One region of the Brevibacterium sp. HMSC22B09 genome, then DNA from elsewhere that is predicted to be linked to it. Evidence: predicted binding sites of a transcription regulator. Region 1 holds the regulator's gene; the other holds the start of a gene.
The links. The regulator LexA, encoded in region 1, represses DNA repair genes until DNA is damaged. The targets are predictions, from matches to a motif close to TCGAACANNTGTTCGA.
Positions count from the first base shown of each region.

Region 2: HMPREF3087_RS09790 (LysM peptidoglycan-binding domain-containing protein) is a predicted target of LexA. The motif match lies at 3,532-3,547, and genes of this name have one in related genera.

Region 1 is NZ_KV786000.1:24,692-32,040, reverse strand. It holds gene HMPREF3087_RS01705 (class I SAM-dependent methyltransferase) at 1-150, opposite strand, end outside; gene hflX (GTPase HflX) at 212-1,894, shown strand; gene HMPREF3087_RS01695 (ATP-dependent DNA helicase) at 1,891-3,858, shown strand; gene lexA (transcriptional repressor LexA) at 3,855-4,607, opposite strand; gene HMPREF3087_RS01685 (LysM peptidoglycan-binding domain-containing protein) at 4,878-5,210, shown strand; gene hisB (imidazoleglycerol-phosphate dehydratase HisB) at 5,265-5,870, shown strand; gene HMPREF3087_RS01675 (hypothetical protein) at 5,867-6,463, shown strand; gene hisH (imidazole glycerol phosphate synthase subunit HisH) at 6,460-7,080, shown strand; gene priA (bifunctional 1-(5-phosphoribosyl)-5-((5-phosphoribosylamino)methylideneamino)imidazole-4-carboxamide isomerase/phosphoribosylanthranilate isomerase PriA) at 7,089-7,349, shown strand, end outside.
Region 2 is NZ_KV786032.1:18,587-25,935, forward strand. It holds gene HMPREF3087_RS09760 (DUF2505 family protein) at 1-232, shown strand, start outside; gene HMPREF3087_RS09765 (DUF6912 family protein) at 281-697, opposite strand; gene HMPREF3087_RS09770 (CpaE/TadZ family protein) at 702-1,976, opposite strand; gene HMPREF3087_RS09775 (SAF domain-containing protein) at 1,973-2,593, opposite strand; gene HMPREF3087_RS09780 (helix-turn-helix domain-containing protein) at 2,740-2,958, shown strand; gene HMPREF3087_RS10565 (hypothetical protein) at 2,978-3,469, opposite strand; gene HMPREF3087_RS09790 (LysM peptidoglycan-binding domain-containing protein) at 3,598-4,404, shown strand; gene HMPREF3087_RS09795 (Rv3235 family protein) at 4,401-4,841, shown strand; partial or broken gene secA (preprotein translocase subunit SecA) at 4,943-7,349, opposite strand, start outside.

The sequences.
Region 1 (7,349 bases):
CAGAAGGACCGCGGTGCCCTTGTCCACGCGGCCGGGGGAGAACACGCCGGCGTCCGTTGTGACCGTCAGGTCGTGACCGGCCAGGCGCACCTCGAGTGGGCGCGGACGTGACTGTGCGTTTGGGGCGGAAGAAAAGTAGTGTTCGCTCACGGCATCCAAGCCTACGCGCTCGCGGCACCGAAAACTGCGCCCTGTGGGACAATGGGCGGCAATGCGAGAAGAAGACGAACTTTCGACCCCCGGCACCTCGGGCAAGACCCCCGGCTCCCCGAAAACACAGCCCACCCGCGAAGACGACATCCTCAACCGCGTCCTGTCGCGGGCTGACTCATCGCTCACAGCAGCGGAACTCGCCGCTGACGACGACACCAACTTCGACGTCCAGGAGCGTGCCGCACTGCGCCGTGTGGCCGGTCTGTCGACGGAACTCGAAGACGTCACGGAAGTCGAATACCGCGACGTCCGCCTGGAGAATGTGGTGCTCGCCGGGGTGTACACGGAAGGCACGGCCGAAGTCGCCGAAGACTCTCTGCGCGAACTCGCAGCACTCGCCGAAACTGCAGGCTCGACTGTCCTCGACGGTGTCATTCAACGCCGCGACACCCCGGATCCGGCCACCTACTTAGGCCGCGGCAAGGCACGCGAACTCGCCGAAATCGTAAATGCCGTCGGCGCTGACACCGTCATCTTCGACTCCGAACTCGCACCGTCCCAGCGCCGTGCACTGGAAGACGTCGTCAAGGTGAAGGTCGTCGACCGGGTGGCGCTCATCCTCGACATCTTCGCCCAGCACGCCAAAAGTCGCGAAGGCAAGGCACAGGTCGAACTCGCACAGCTGGAGTACCTGCTGCCGCGTCTGCGCGGCTGGGGTGAATCCATGTCGCGTCAGGCCGGTGGTCAGGTGGCAGGAGGTGCCGGAATCGGTTCGCGCGGTCCCGGTGAAACCCAGATCGAACTCGACCGTCGCCGCATCCGCAAGCGCATGGCGAAGCTGCGCCGCGACATCGCCAAGATGACGCCGGCCCGCGAGGTCAAACGCTCCTCCCGCAAACGCAACCGCATCCCCTCGGTCGCGATCGTCGGCTACACCAACGCTGGCAAGTCGAGCCTGCTCAACCGGCTGACGGACGCCGGGGTCATGGTGCAGAACGTCCTGTTCGCCACTCTCGACCCGACCGTCCGCGCCGCTGAGGCCGAAGACGGCCGCACCTACACCCTGACCGACACGGTCGGCTTCGTGCGCAATCTGCCGCACCAGCTGGTCGAAGCGTTCCGCTCCAGCCTGGAAGAGGCCGGGCAGGCCGATGTTCTGCTCCACGTGGTCGACGGTTCGCACCCGGACCCGGAAGGACAGATCGCAGCCGTCCACGACGTCCTCGCCGATGTCGTCGACCCTTCCGTACCCGAACTCATCGTCATCAACAAGGCCGACATCGCCGAACCCGATGCCGTCGCCCGCCTCATGCGCCGCCACCCCGGCGCCGTGGCGGTCTCCGCACACACCGGCGAGGGCCTCGACATTCTGCGCATCGCCATCGCAGAAGCGCTCCCGCACCCCGAATACGAACTCACCGTCCTCATTCCCTACAACCGCGGCGACCTGCTCTCGGCAGTGCACGAAGACGGCGAAATCGAGCGCATCGAACACATTGACGACGGCACCGTCGTCCACGCGTTCGTCAACGGCGACCTCGCCGCCCAGCTCGAACCCTTTCGCAGGCCCGATATGTTTGCCGGTGCCGGATCAGCCGAGGACAGCATCCCGGGGCAGGCGCCCGACTCACCTGAATCCACCTCGTACGAGGTGCCTGACCCCGATGCTGAGACCACCTCGCCAGACCGTGTCTCACCTGATCCCACCTCGGGTGATGATCCGGCGGGGGACCGCGAGTGAAGGACGTCGCGGGACTGCTGGAGAAGGCCGTCGCCGCACTGAACGGCAGTCCCCGCGAGGGACAGCAGCAGATGGCCGAGGCTGTGAACTCGGCTTTGGAAAGCGAAACGCACCTGCTGGTACAGGCGGGAACCGGGACGGGAAAGTCCCTGGGATACCTCGTGCCCGCGGTGCGCTACGCCGTCGGCTCTGGTGAGCGCGTCATCATCTCCACCGCAACGCTGGCGCTGCAGGCGCAGATCGTCGACCGCGACATCCCGCGGTTGGCCAAAGCCCTGCGTGAAGACTTAGGCCGCCGGCCGAGTGCGGCTGTGCTCAAGGGGCGGCGGAACTACCTGTGCAAACACAAACTCGCCGGGGGATACCCGGATGACGAGGCGGGGCTCCTGTTCGACATGGGAGCTGACGACGCGGCACACCGGGGCGGATCCATGAGCGCCCTGGAATCCGAGATCGCCCGCATCCGATCGTGGGAACAGTCCACTGACACGGGCGACCGCGACGACTTGGTGCCGGGAGTCTCCGACCGCACATGGTCGCACGTGTCCGTCAACGCCTACGACTGCCTGGGCCAAAAATGCCCCATGGTCGAAGAGTGCTGGGCGGAACTGGCACGGACAAAGGCTTCGGGTGCGGACGTCGTCGTCACCAACCACGCCCTGCTGGCGATCGACGCCTTCGGCGAAAACTCGGTGCTGCCGTCCCATTCGGCTGTCATCATCGACGAAGCCCACGAACTGCGCGACCGCGTGACGTCTGCCCTTACCGGCAGCCTGACCGACGCGATGCTGTCAGCGGCGCACTCGGCGGCACGGAAACACACCGGTGCAACACCGGCGGCGCTGAGTGATTTCGATACCGCGCGCACCTCGTTTGCGGATGCGCTCGACCAGGCCGAAGCCGGTCTGCTGCGGATGTGGCCAGAACCTCTGCAGGACGCGGTCGTGGCTCTGCGCGACAGCGCTCGCACGCTGCTGAGCGCATGCGGTGACGCAGAACGCGGCAAAGAGGCAGACTCCGGCCTGACAGTGGCGCGCGCTCGCATTCAGGAGGTCTTCGACCTCGCGGAGCGCATGACCGACGGCAGCGCCAACGACGTCGTCTGGGTCAGCCGGAATTCGTTCCGGGGCACGGAAACCGTCAGCCTCGTCATCGCTCCGCTGTCCGTTGCCGGCACCATGCGCCGCGGCCTGTTCGAAGAGGCGACCGTCGTCGCAACCTCAGCAACTTTGGCCTTGGGCGGTCGTTTCGAACCGGTTGCCGCCTCTCTTGGTTTGGAAGGCCCCGACAGTCCGCGCTATGACAGCCTCGACGTGGGCTCACCCTTCGACTACCCCAAACAGGGCATCCTCTACGTTGCCGGCCATCTGCCCAAACCCGGCCGCGGGGGCCTCAACGTCGAACAGCTTGAAGAGCTGCGGGAACTCATTGAAGCCTCTCGCGGGGGAGCGCTCGGGCTGTTCTCATCGAAAGCCGCCGCCGAACAGGCCGCCGAATACATGCGTGAGAACACCGACTTGCCGATCCTCTTGCAGGGCGAAGATGGGCTTGGCAGCCTCGTGCGGTCTTTCAGCTCTGACGCCGAGTCGAGCCTGTTCGGCACCATCTCCCTGTGGCAGGGAGTGGACGTCCCCGGGGACGCCTGCCGCCTTGTGCTGATCGACAGGATTCCCTTTCCCCGTCCTGACGATCCGCTGGCCACTGCGCGGACGGAAGCCGCCGCCCGCCGAGGTGCCAACGGCTTCATGGCCGTCTCCGCGACTCACGCTGCTCTCAAGTTGGCGCAGGGGGCCGGGAGGCTTATCCGCTCAACTTCCGACCGCGGAGTTGTTGCGGTGCTCGATTCGCGACTGCGCACGGCCCGCTACGCGAACTTCCTCATGGCGACCTTGCCGCCCATGTGGACAACAGAAAGCCCCGCGGTGGTCCGCGGGGCTCTCGAAAGACTCAAACCGGAAGACTAGACGCGGCGGATGACGGCCGTTACGACGCCCATGATGGTGGCAAAGGTGCCGTCAATGGGTTCGTAGTCCGGGTTCTGCGGCAGCAGCCACTGCTTGCCGTCCTTGCGCTTGAGCGTTTTGACCGTTGCTTCGTCGTCCAGGAGGGCTGCGACGATTTCGCCGTTCTCGGCGGTCGGCTGACTGCGCACAACCACCCAGTCGCCGTGGCAGATGGCCGCATCGATCATCGAATCGCCGACCACGTTGAGCAGGAACAGGTTGTCGCCGGCGCCGACAACCTGGCGAGGCAGGACGAAAACGTCGTCCACATTCTGTTCGGCTGTGATGGGGCCACCGGCGGCAATGCGACCGACCACGGGGATGGCGGCAGCGTTCGCCGATGTGTCCGCTGCCGGCGTTTCAACGATCTCAGCCGGATTGACTACTTCGATAGCACGCGGACGTTTGGGGTCGCGGCGCAGATAGCCGAGCTTTTCGAGCTGGTTGAGCTGGTGCGCAACAGACGAAAGGGAAGCAAGGCCGACGGCCTTGCCGATCTCACGCATGCTCGGGGGATATCCGTTGCTGTGCACGGACGCCTCGATCGTCTCGAGCACCTGACGCTGGCGGGCCGACAGCGAACGGTCGTCCGCGGCAGCTGAAGCGACCGGCAGGGGAGACTCGCTGTCACGGCGCTTGCGGAACGAGCTGACCTCCTTGGCCACTTCGGTGTCACGTGGGCGGCCGCGAGTGCGACGCGACTGTGTCATGACTCAGTCCTCTCGCCCCGAACCCCTGACATTACTGCAGGTCAGAAGCTTGGAGCCGGTTATGTCAGTGCCTCGTGGGAAGCTCTGAACAGTGGAAATCGGATGCAGTGTTCGAATCCATTTTCACATAGATGTTCGACAAACATTGGATTGTGTTCTAATGTGTGTCTTAGAACATCAGTTCGAATAATGCGAATGGCCGTGGGGCAAGCGGCCGTACGCCACATCGCATTGTCGGGGCCGAAGGCTCTGGCTGTGTTAGGAGGAAGAATGCACACGCTCACTCGCGCACCGCACCGTTCGGTAAGGGAAGGCCGGATCTTTTGGGTGCGGCGCATGGCGGCTCTCGCTGTCATCGCTGCGGTAGCTCTGTGCGCCGTCCTCTTCATCCGGTCAGAGGCTTCGGCCTCGAATGCGGAACCGCTCTATGCGGAAGACACCCAGATGGTCATCGTCGAAGAAGGCCAGTCACTGTGGGAAATCGCCCGTGACTCCGCTGGTGGGGAAGACGTTCGTGACGTTCTGACCGCCATCGTCGACATGAACGGTCTGGACTCTTCCACGGTTCACCCTGGCCAGCGCATCCTCGTTCCCTCCCGATAGGATTGGCCTGACCGCGCCGCGCGGTCAGCATTAGCCGAATGGAAACGAGGATTGATGGCCCAGAGGATCGGGACGGCGTCACGTCACACCAGTGAATCCAAGGTCGACGTCACAATTGATCTCGACGGAACAGGGAAATCCGACATCTCAACCGGAGTCCCTTTCTACGACCACATGCTTGACGCGCTGGCTCGCCACTCCCTGTGCGATCTGACGGTCAAAGCCGAAGGCGACATCGAAATCGATGTTCACCACACGGTCGAAGACACCGCCATCACCATCGGCTGGGCACTGAAAGACGCTGTCGGAGACAAAGCGGGCATCCGCCGCTACGGCGATGCGGCAGTTCCTTTGGATGAAGCACTCGCGCAGGCTGTCGTCGACATCAGCGGCCGCCCGTACTTCGTTCACACCGGCGAACCCGAAGGCTTCCAGTACGCCATGATCGGCGGACACTTCACGGGCTCCATGGTCAGCCACGCTCTTGAATCTCTTTCCATCAACGCGGGCCTGACCGTCCACCTCACACTTGTTGCCGGTCGGGACCCCCACCACATTGCAGAAGCTGAATTCAAGGCCTTTGCTCGCGCTCTGCGCATGGCGCTTGAAGCCGACCCGCGCACTGGTGGAGCTATTCCCTCCACCAAGGGGGCCCTGTGAACACAGCACTCGTAGTCACACCCTTCGGCGACCCCAAACAGCTTGCAGCCGCTTGCGTGTTGAGCGATATTCGCGGTTCTGTCGTGCCCGTCGGCGGCTTTTCGGCCATTGTTCTTGACGACGCCAGCCGCGAACACGCCACCGAAGTCACCCAGAAGCTGTCGAAGATGGCTGGCCGCTACGAAGTTCTTCTGCTCGTCCGTGAAGACGACGCCATCGCCTCCGGCCACTACCGCGGGGGCAAGCGCCAGTCAGAAGTACCGGCGGGTCTGGCCCTGCAGAACCTCCCCGAAGACGTCGAGCGTCTGCTTCTGGGGCAGGCAGATCCCGCTGACATCGAAGGCGCGCAGCACACGGCTGATATCAGCAAGATGCAGGCAAGCGCACTGACTATGACGGGCGCTCGTGCCGCAATTGCGCGCACCGCAATCGTCTGGATGATCGTCGCCGCAGTTGCATTCGTCGCACTGGTCATCGGCGCTGTTGTTGCTCTCAGCGGCCCTTGGTACATGTGGATCGCCACCGCGCTGGCAGCCGGTGTCTTCGGCGTGAGCCTGTTCCGCATCAACAAGCTGCTGGGGCGCAGAAAATGACCACCGTTGCGGTTCTCGACGCCGGATCGGGCAATGTGCGCTCCGCAGTTCGGGCGCTTGAAGCCGCCGGCGCGCAGGTTCATCTGACCGCACAGCCGCAGTACCTGCTGGCGGCAGACGGCCTCGTCGTCCCGGGCGTTGGCGCTTTTGCGTCGGTTATGGACGAACTGCGCGCAGTCGGAGCTCCGGCCATCATTGCCGACAGGCTCGAACGCGGAATGCCGGTATTGGGCATCTGCGTGGGCCTGCAGGTCATGTTCGAGCAGGGTACCGAACACGGAGTGACCGCAGAAGGCCTTGGCCTGTGGAACGGCTCCGTCACCAAGCTTTCAGCCCCCGTTGTTCCCCACATGGGGTGGACCACGGTGCAGCCGCCAGCAGGTTCGCTGCTGTTCAATGGAATCACCGACGAGCACTTCTACTTCGTCCACTCCTATGCGGCGCACACAGCACCCAGCACAGGGGAGGCGACGTATGCCGAACACGGTGAAAAGTTCATAGCCGCTGTTGAGGACGGGCCGCTCAGCGCGGTGCAGTTCCACCCAGAAAAGTCCGGTCGGGCAGGTCTGAAGCTCCTTGCCAATTGGATTGACAGCCTCGACGCTTCCCACATATAGGAGAACCAGTGACTGAAGCAGACCGCCTTGTGCTCTTTCCCGCAGTCGACATCGTCGACGGCAAAGCCGTTCGCCTACACCAAGGTGAAGCCGGAACCGAAACCGACTACGGTCAGCCGCTGGAAAACGCGCTGAAGTTCCAAGAAGCCGGAGCGGAATGGCTCCACCTCGTCGACCTTGACGCTGCTTTCGGCCGCGGTGACAACCGGGCCATCATCAAGGATCTCATCGCCTCTGTCGACCTCAAGGTCGAACTCTCCGGTGGTATT
Region 2 (7,349 bases), on a different contig from region 1:
CGCATTCCCGGATCAACCGGCCGCCTACAGCGCAGAGATTCCGGGCGTACCGCTTGGCATCACCGCCGACATCACCGCTGAGGGGCTGGGTGACGGTCATTCGCTCATCACGGTCGACGCCGAGGCGGAATCCTCCATCCCGCTGCTGGGCGGCATGATCGAAGAAGCCGCGGCAGCCGCGGTCGAACGTGTCTTCCGCGACCGGTTGGCCACCATCGCCGGCTCTGAGTGAGGCGGAGCTGAGCGAGGGTCGCGCGGCTCTGAGTGAACCTCGCGCGGCTCAGCCGCGGAAGTCCCCCAGCAGGTGATCAATTTCAGAAGGCGCGTACCACAGAAGGTCCTGCTGGATGAGATCGTCTTCCGTGCTTTCGTGCCGCAGATGCTCATCCACGTGGAAGCTCACAACCGACGCCGCGGGAACGCTCGCCGAACCCACCGCTATCTGGTCATCCACTTTCGAGGCGCCGCTCACCTCAACATCGGCAGCCGCCACGATCCTGGCAGTTCCGCTGGAAGCCGCAGAAGCGGCTGCCGCTGTCGCCGCGGCCGTCATCGCACGCCACTCGGCATAATCAAGGTCGTCCCCGCGCAGGGCTGCCGCTGAATCTGTCAGGAAGAACACCGTCCGCTCCCCCAGGTTCGGCCAGGCGGCTGCGAATTCTTCCAAATCACAAGCTGTGTAGACGCGCTTCTTCATACGCCTATTGTCCAATGCCTGCGCGCCCACCGGTGCGAGCCCCGCTGTCGCGCGGTGACTTCTTCAGCAGCTTCGCAAAACCGCGCCTGCGAGGCCTCCCCGCTCTCCTGCGCCCGGCCGGGGCGAGCCCGAGTTGCCTTGCGAAATCCCACAGGGCAATGCTCAGGGGATTCTTCGGAGCGGACTCAATGATCGTGGTGCCGGCAAGAACTGCCCTGTCGAGAGCATCGCGCGCATCCGGCAGCAGAACCGGTGATTCGCACGCGACAAAGCGCTGAAGTGTCTGCTGGATGCGCTGCTCGGGATCGGCTCCCACAGCGCCTTCGCGCACCCGGTTGACGACGACGTGTGTCTTCTCCGCATGCCGAAAACGCTCGCTGCTGAGGACATTCATAAGCCTCACGAGCGCCGGCGGTTCCGCCGCACCGACCACGATGACCTCATCAGCGGCATCCAGAGCCGCCCTGGTTGCCGCATGCCGGTCATAGAAGGGATCTGCAAGCGGGTCATCGGGGTCAACGCGGGCGGAAACATCGACGATGACAACCGGATAGCGCTTGGCCAGTTCCTCAAGAACGGCGGTCAGTGCGCCGGCTCGCACCTCCGGCCACCGATCCGCGCGGCTGAGCCCAGTCACCACATCCAAGCCATCGCGGATGCGGGCAATACAGCGAGAAATCACAGTGTCGTCAAGAGATTCTGCGCTGCGACACAAAGCGGCGATCTTCGATGCGTCGTCCAACAGGCCCAACATGACAGCCTGCCCGGCGTGGACCGTGTCAGCATCGACGAGAACCGTACTCGCCGCCCGCGAACTGATGTCGGCAAGAGCTGCCGCAATCGTTGAGCGGCCGGGAGCACCGTCAGCGCCCCACACGGCGACAATCCGCCCCGGGCTTCCAGCTTCGACCGGTGCGACTGCGGGCGCTTCAGAAACCTCCGCTGGTTCAGCCTGAGCACAGGCGCGCACAGCCTCACACAGGGCTTCCGCCGAACAGCCGGCCTCCACCTCGACAGCCACACCCCAGTCCGCCACCAGCCCCGCGCCATAGCCCAGAATGCGCACACCCAGCCGGCGCGCGCGATCCCGAAACTCAGCATCGACTCCGGGGAAATAGCGGCTCAGCACATAGACTTCCGCGGCACCGGCCGACATCGCGGCAGCAAGTTCAACCCCATCGGCGGGCCGAGAGCGAACCGCTATATCGCCGGCAGCCGAAAGTGCAGCTGCGGCGGAGCTTTCGAACTCAACATCGACCGCCAGCACAACCGAAATCATGGACGGTCCTTCGGAATCGACACGACCGACAGATGGTCTTCAGCCGCAACGGCCTGCAGAACCTTCTGCAGACTGTCATTGGGCACGAACACCTCAACGCTCACACCCGAACTGACAGTGAATCCCCCACCGTCGCGATTCACGGCAAGAACCGCAGCATTGCGCAGAACAGGCTGCGGTTCTCCCCTGTCCTCGCGCATGTCAACCGCCCACACATCGACCCGGGAACCGGCCTTGACATCTGCCGGCAGAGACCGCTGCAGCGGAAGCGAAACTCGTCGACCGCCCAAGCTGTCACCCGAACCGACCTGCGATGCCGGTACAAGGTCGCCGGCCGCAATGGGGCTGAGGACTGTCTGGCCGATGAGGTCGTCATCGGACGCCCGCTTGTATCCGCCGCTGTCCTCCGGCAGTCGCACTTCGACCGGCCGGACGTTCTCGCGCGTAATGACAGTGCCCGGTGCCAAAGGCTCCGCTGCTGCCCACACCGTCGTCGTCTTCGCAACGCTCGTGACCACCAGCCAAGTGGCGACAACGGAGGCGACAAGTAAGAGAACAGCTATGAGAACGCGCGGATCACGCAGCTTGGGAGTGCGGAAACGGGGTGCAGTGTGCATCAGATCTCCATTGATCGATTTATCTGCCGTTAGGTGTACTTTGCTATCATTTGATGCAGTTTGCGGAATATTCTTCTTTGAATATACACGGATACGCCACCCTCGCCCACCCCTTTGCGGTTGGCCGCCAGACCAAGGAGCTCGCAATGGTCGTCGAAACACGCTTCCTCCCCCTGACCGATGTCGCCGAAATGCTCAGCATCTCGACCGCAGGGGCTCGCGCACTCGTCCGCTCCGGCGAACTGCGAGCCATCAAAGTCGGCGGCCGCGGGCAGTGGCGCGTCGAAAAAGCTGAAATCGAAAACTACATTCAGCGCATGTACGCCCAAACCCAGCAGGAAATCGAAGCCGGCACTGACGTGTGAGCACGTCCGCACAGCGGCACTATTGCAGCACCCGGACCACAGAAATCCTGCGCAAAGGCACCAGCTCAAAGGCACCTCGTCTGCGAAGCTGCAGATAGTCACGCGCAACAGCGTGCAGCGTCCCCTCCAGTGTTGTTCCTGCAGTTTCAACCCGTACCTGCTTACGCTCAGCACACCACTGCCCCAGAATTGAACGCGCAGACCTCCAGCGCTCCTGCACCGCGTGCTCACGAGGCTTCAATGCCACACCTTCGACAGCTGCAAGCATCACAAGAACTCCGCCGTCAATACAGCAGCACCCTTCGCCCACCGAGGTCAGCACGCCGGAAACAGCTCCAGACACAGTGCGCAGATCGACGCGCTCACCGACTGCGCCGGCCAAGCGCTCCACAAAGGTGACCTCATAGAAGTTCTCCGCAACAAGGTCACCGAACTCGCCCTCGCGTTCGCGCGCTCTCTCGGCCGCAGCCTGGCCCTCCAAATCAGCAAAAAGCTCATCAAAACGATCCATACCCACATTGTGCCCGCAGTCACACAGCCAAACCATGGCTTGAAGATTTTATTCGCACTTATTCGAACATTCTTGTGTTTTGCGTTTAATCATGTACTTTGGTTGCAGATGATCACAAAGGAGTGAACATGAAGCCAACAGAAATCCATGTGGGAGCATCCGCTCTGCACCTGCTGATATGCGCCGCGCTGCTCACAGCGGGTCCCTCTTTCGCAGACCGAGCGCTCAACGCAGACATCGGTGCCGCGGTAGTCGTAACAGCACTCTGCGCGGCAGCCCTCGCCGGTCTTCGCCTGCAGCTGTCGCTCGTACTCATCGCGGCGGCTCGCGTCTTTGACCTCATCGGCGTGCCGGGCGCAGTCGCACTTGCCACGTGGGCGCGCAGGATCGCCCCCGCCGCACTGAAAGCATCAGCCGCATCCATGACAGCGGTCGTTCTCGCCGCCGGAACAGCCCACGCGGCACCGGCGCAGAATTCGCCCTCACAAGCAGAGGCCGCACACGGTGAGTCCACAGCACCCCAGACCGAGGGCACGCAAACACCCCCGCCGCACTGGCCGACGTCCCCGCCGGGCGACACCCCCTACCCCGAACCGAGCACGGCCCCACCGGCCGATCCCAGCTGGCCAACACAGAAGCCCGAACCGAAACCGCCTCGGACGCAGACCAAGGAACCGAAGGAACAAGAACCTCAACCCGAGCAGCGCAAACAGGACGCGCACGGCAAAGAAGCCGAACACACAGCACCGAAACCCGAATCGCCTCAGCGCGTAACAGTCAAAAAGGGCGACAGCATCTGGAAGATCGCCATCGCCCACCCGAAACCCGGCCAGACAACAGCTGAACGCGTAAGCGCCATCAGCAAAGCCAATGCCGACACCCTGGGCGGCAACCCCGACCTCATCTACCCCGACACCGAACTGGAGCTGCCATGACCGCCGAACCACTCACCCTGACCCGACCCGCGACACCTCGTACCCGCATGTTCAACAAACGCCCGCCGACTCCCGAAGAGCAGACAGCTGCCGAAAAACAGCGCGAAGCAGCAGCCGCAGCCGCCTTTGTGCGCTCAATCGTCACCGCTTTGACCGAAGTCGAATACGGTGTGCGGACCCTGCAGTCCATTGAACGCTGGCTCGACCCGGAAGTCCGCAGCTCCGTGGTCTCCGCACTGCGGATGCGCCGCGCACTGCGATCCGAACAGCAGGTTGACTACATCCGCGGCATCGGCCGGCCGCGCTTGAGCTCACCTGCGCCGAACGTCATAGAAGCCGCTGTGTCGATCGCTCTGCGGCCCCGCACAAAAGCCTGCGCGCTGCGTTTGGAGAAGAATCGCGACCGGTGGATCGTCCGCGAATATCTGACTGCCTGAACCGACAGCAGGCACCCCTGCGGAACGAACACGGCCACAAACAGCGAGCCCCCGCACTGCGATTCGCAGCACGGGGGCTCGTCAGTGCTCAGACCGGGGCCTCAGCGACGCTTCTTCTTGCGGCGTTCTGCGCGGTTGCCCGAACCGCCGTCGTCGTCCGCCGCAGTGTCCGTGCGCGCTTCACTTTCCCCAGATTCGCTGGGGCCGGCCAGCGTCAGCTTGGGCAGCTTGGTGCGGAAGACATCGGACTCAACTTCGACCTCGTCGCTCTTGACGGTCTTGACCTGCACCTGCAGCTTGTTGACAAGGCGCGTGGCGTCTTCCTTGATGCCGTCCTGCATTCGGGTGAACATCTCAAAGCCCTCGCGCTGATACTCCACGAGCGGATCGCGCTGCGCCATAGCGCGCAGGCCGATGCCGTTCTTCAGGTAGTCCATTTCGTACAGGTGCTCACGCCAGCGCTTGTCGATACTGGTCAGCAGAACGCGGCGCTCAAGCTGGCGCAGCGCTTCTGAACCGAGTTCTTCTTCGCGCTTTTCGTAGGCGAGGTCGGCATCCGCCTGGACTTCTTCGAGGATCTTTTCGCGGTTGAGGCTGTTCTTGCCTCCCGCGTCCTCGTAGAGGTCTTCCGGCGTAATCGAGGTGGCGTAGAGGTCCTGCAGCGCAACGAACAGCTTGTCCATTTCCCAGTCTTCGGGATCGCCGACCGTCGCGCCTTCGACGTAGGCGCGCAGGACATCGTCGCGAAAGTCGTGAATCTGGTCTTCGAAGTCGTCGCCTTCGAGAACGCGCTGGCGTTCGTCGTAGATGACGGTGCGCTGGCGGTTGAGAACATCGTCGTACTTCAGGACGTTCTTGCGCTGCTCCGCGTTGCGCTGCTCGATCTGGTTCTGCGCCGACAGAATTGCGCGGCTGACCATCTTCGATTCAAGCGGTTCATCTTCCGGGGTGTTCGCCAGGGCGAGTGCACGCTCTGCGGCACCAGCGCCGAACAGGCGCATAAGGTTGTCGCGCATCGACAGGTAGAAGCGCTATTCACCGGGGTCACCCTGACGGCCGGAACGTCCGCGCAGCTGGTTGTCGATACGACGGGATTCGTGGCGCTCAGTGCCCAGAACGTAGAGGCCGCCGAGTTCGCGGATTTCCTCCGCGGCTTCCTCGACCTGCTTTTCAGCCGCTTCGAGAACGGCTGGCCACTGGGCTTCGTATTCTTCGGAGTCATCGGCCGGGTCCAGGCCGCGCTTCTCCATTTCTGCCACCGCAATGTGCTCAGCATTGCCGCCGAGCATGATGTCGGTACCGCGGCCGGCCATGTTGGTGGCGACCGTAACCGCGCCCTTGACACCGGCCATTGCGACGATTGCGGCTTCGCGCGCGTGGTTCTTGGCGTTGAGGACCTCGTGGCGGATGCCCCGCTTGGCCAGGAGACCCGACAGGTATTCGGACTTTTCCACGCTGGTGGTGCCCACAAGAACCGGCTGGCCCTCTTCGTGGCGCTCGGCGATGTCTTCGACAACCGCGTCGAACTTCACCTTTTCATTGCGGTAGACGAGGTCGGGCTTGTCTTCGCGCAGCAGCGGCTTGTTCGTGGGAATCGGCACGACGCCGAGCTTGTAGGTCGAGTTGAACTCGGCAGCTTCGGTTTCGGCGGTACCGGTCATGCCCGACAGTTTGTCGTACAGGCGGAAGTAGTTCTGCAGTGTGATCGTGGCGTGAGTCTGGTTCTCGGCCTGAACTTCGACGTTCTCCTTGGCTTCCAGCGCCTGGTGCAGACCCTCCGAGTAGCGACGGCCGGGCAGTATACGTCCGGTGTGTTCGTCGACGATCATGACTTCGCCGTCGAGGACGACGTAGTCCTTGTCGCGTTTGAACAGCTCTTTGGCCTTGATCGAGTTGTTGAGGAAGCTGATGAGCGACGTGTGGTCTTCGTCGTAGAGGTTGCCGATGCCGAGGTAGTTCTCAACCCGCTCAATACCGGGCTCGAGAATGCCGACGGTGCGGTTCTTTTCGTCGACTTCGTAGTCGCGGTCCAGTTTGAGGCGCTTGACGATCGTGGCGAATTCGCCGAACCAGCGGTTGGCGTCGCCTTCAGCAGCACCCGAAATGATGAGCGGGGTGCGCGCTTCATCAATGAGGATCGAGTCGACTTCGTCGACGATTGCGAAGTTGTGGCCGCGCTGGACCATGTCGGCTACTTCCAGCGCCATGTTGTCGCGCAGGTAGTCGAAGCCGAATTCGTTGTTGGTGCCGTAGGTGATGTCAGCGGCGTACTGTTTGCGACGCTGGGAGGGCGCCATGTTCGACATAATGCAGCCGGTTTCCATTCCGAGGAACCGGAACACACGCCCCATGAGTTCTGACTGGTAGCTGGCCAGGTAGTCGTTGACCGTCACGACGTGCACGCCCTTGCCGGTCAGTGCGTTGAGGTACGACGGCGCTGTGGCGACCAGCGTCTTGCCTTCACCGGTCTTCATTTCGGCAATATTGCCCATGTGCAGTGCGGCGCCG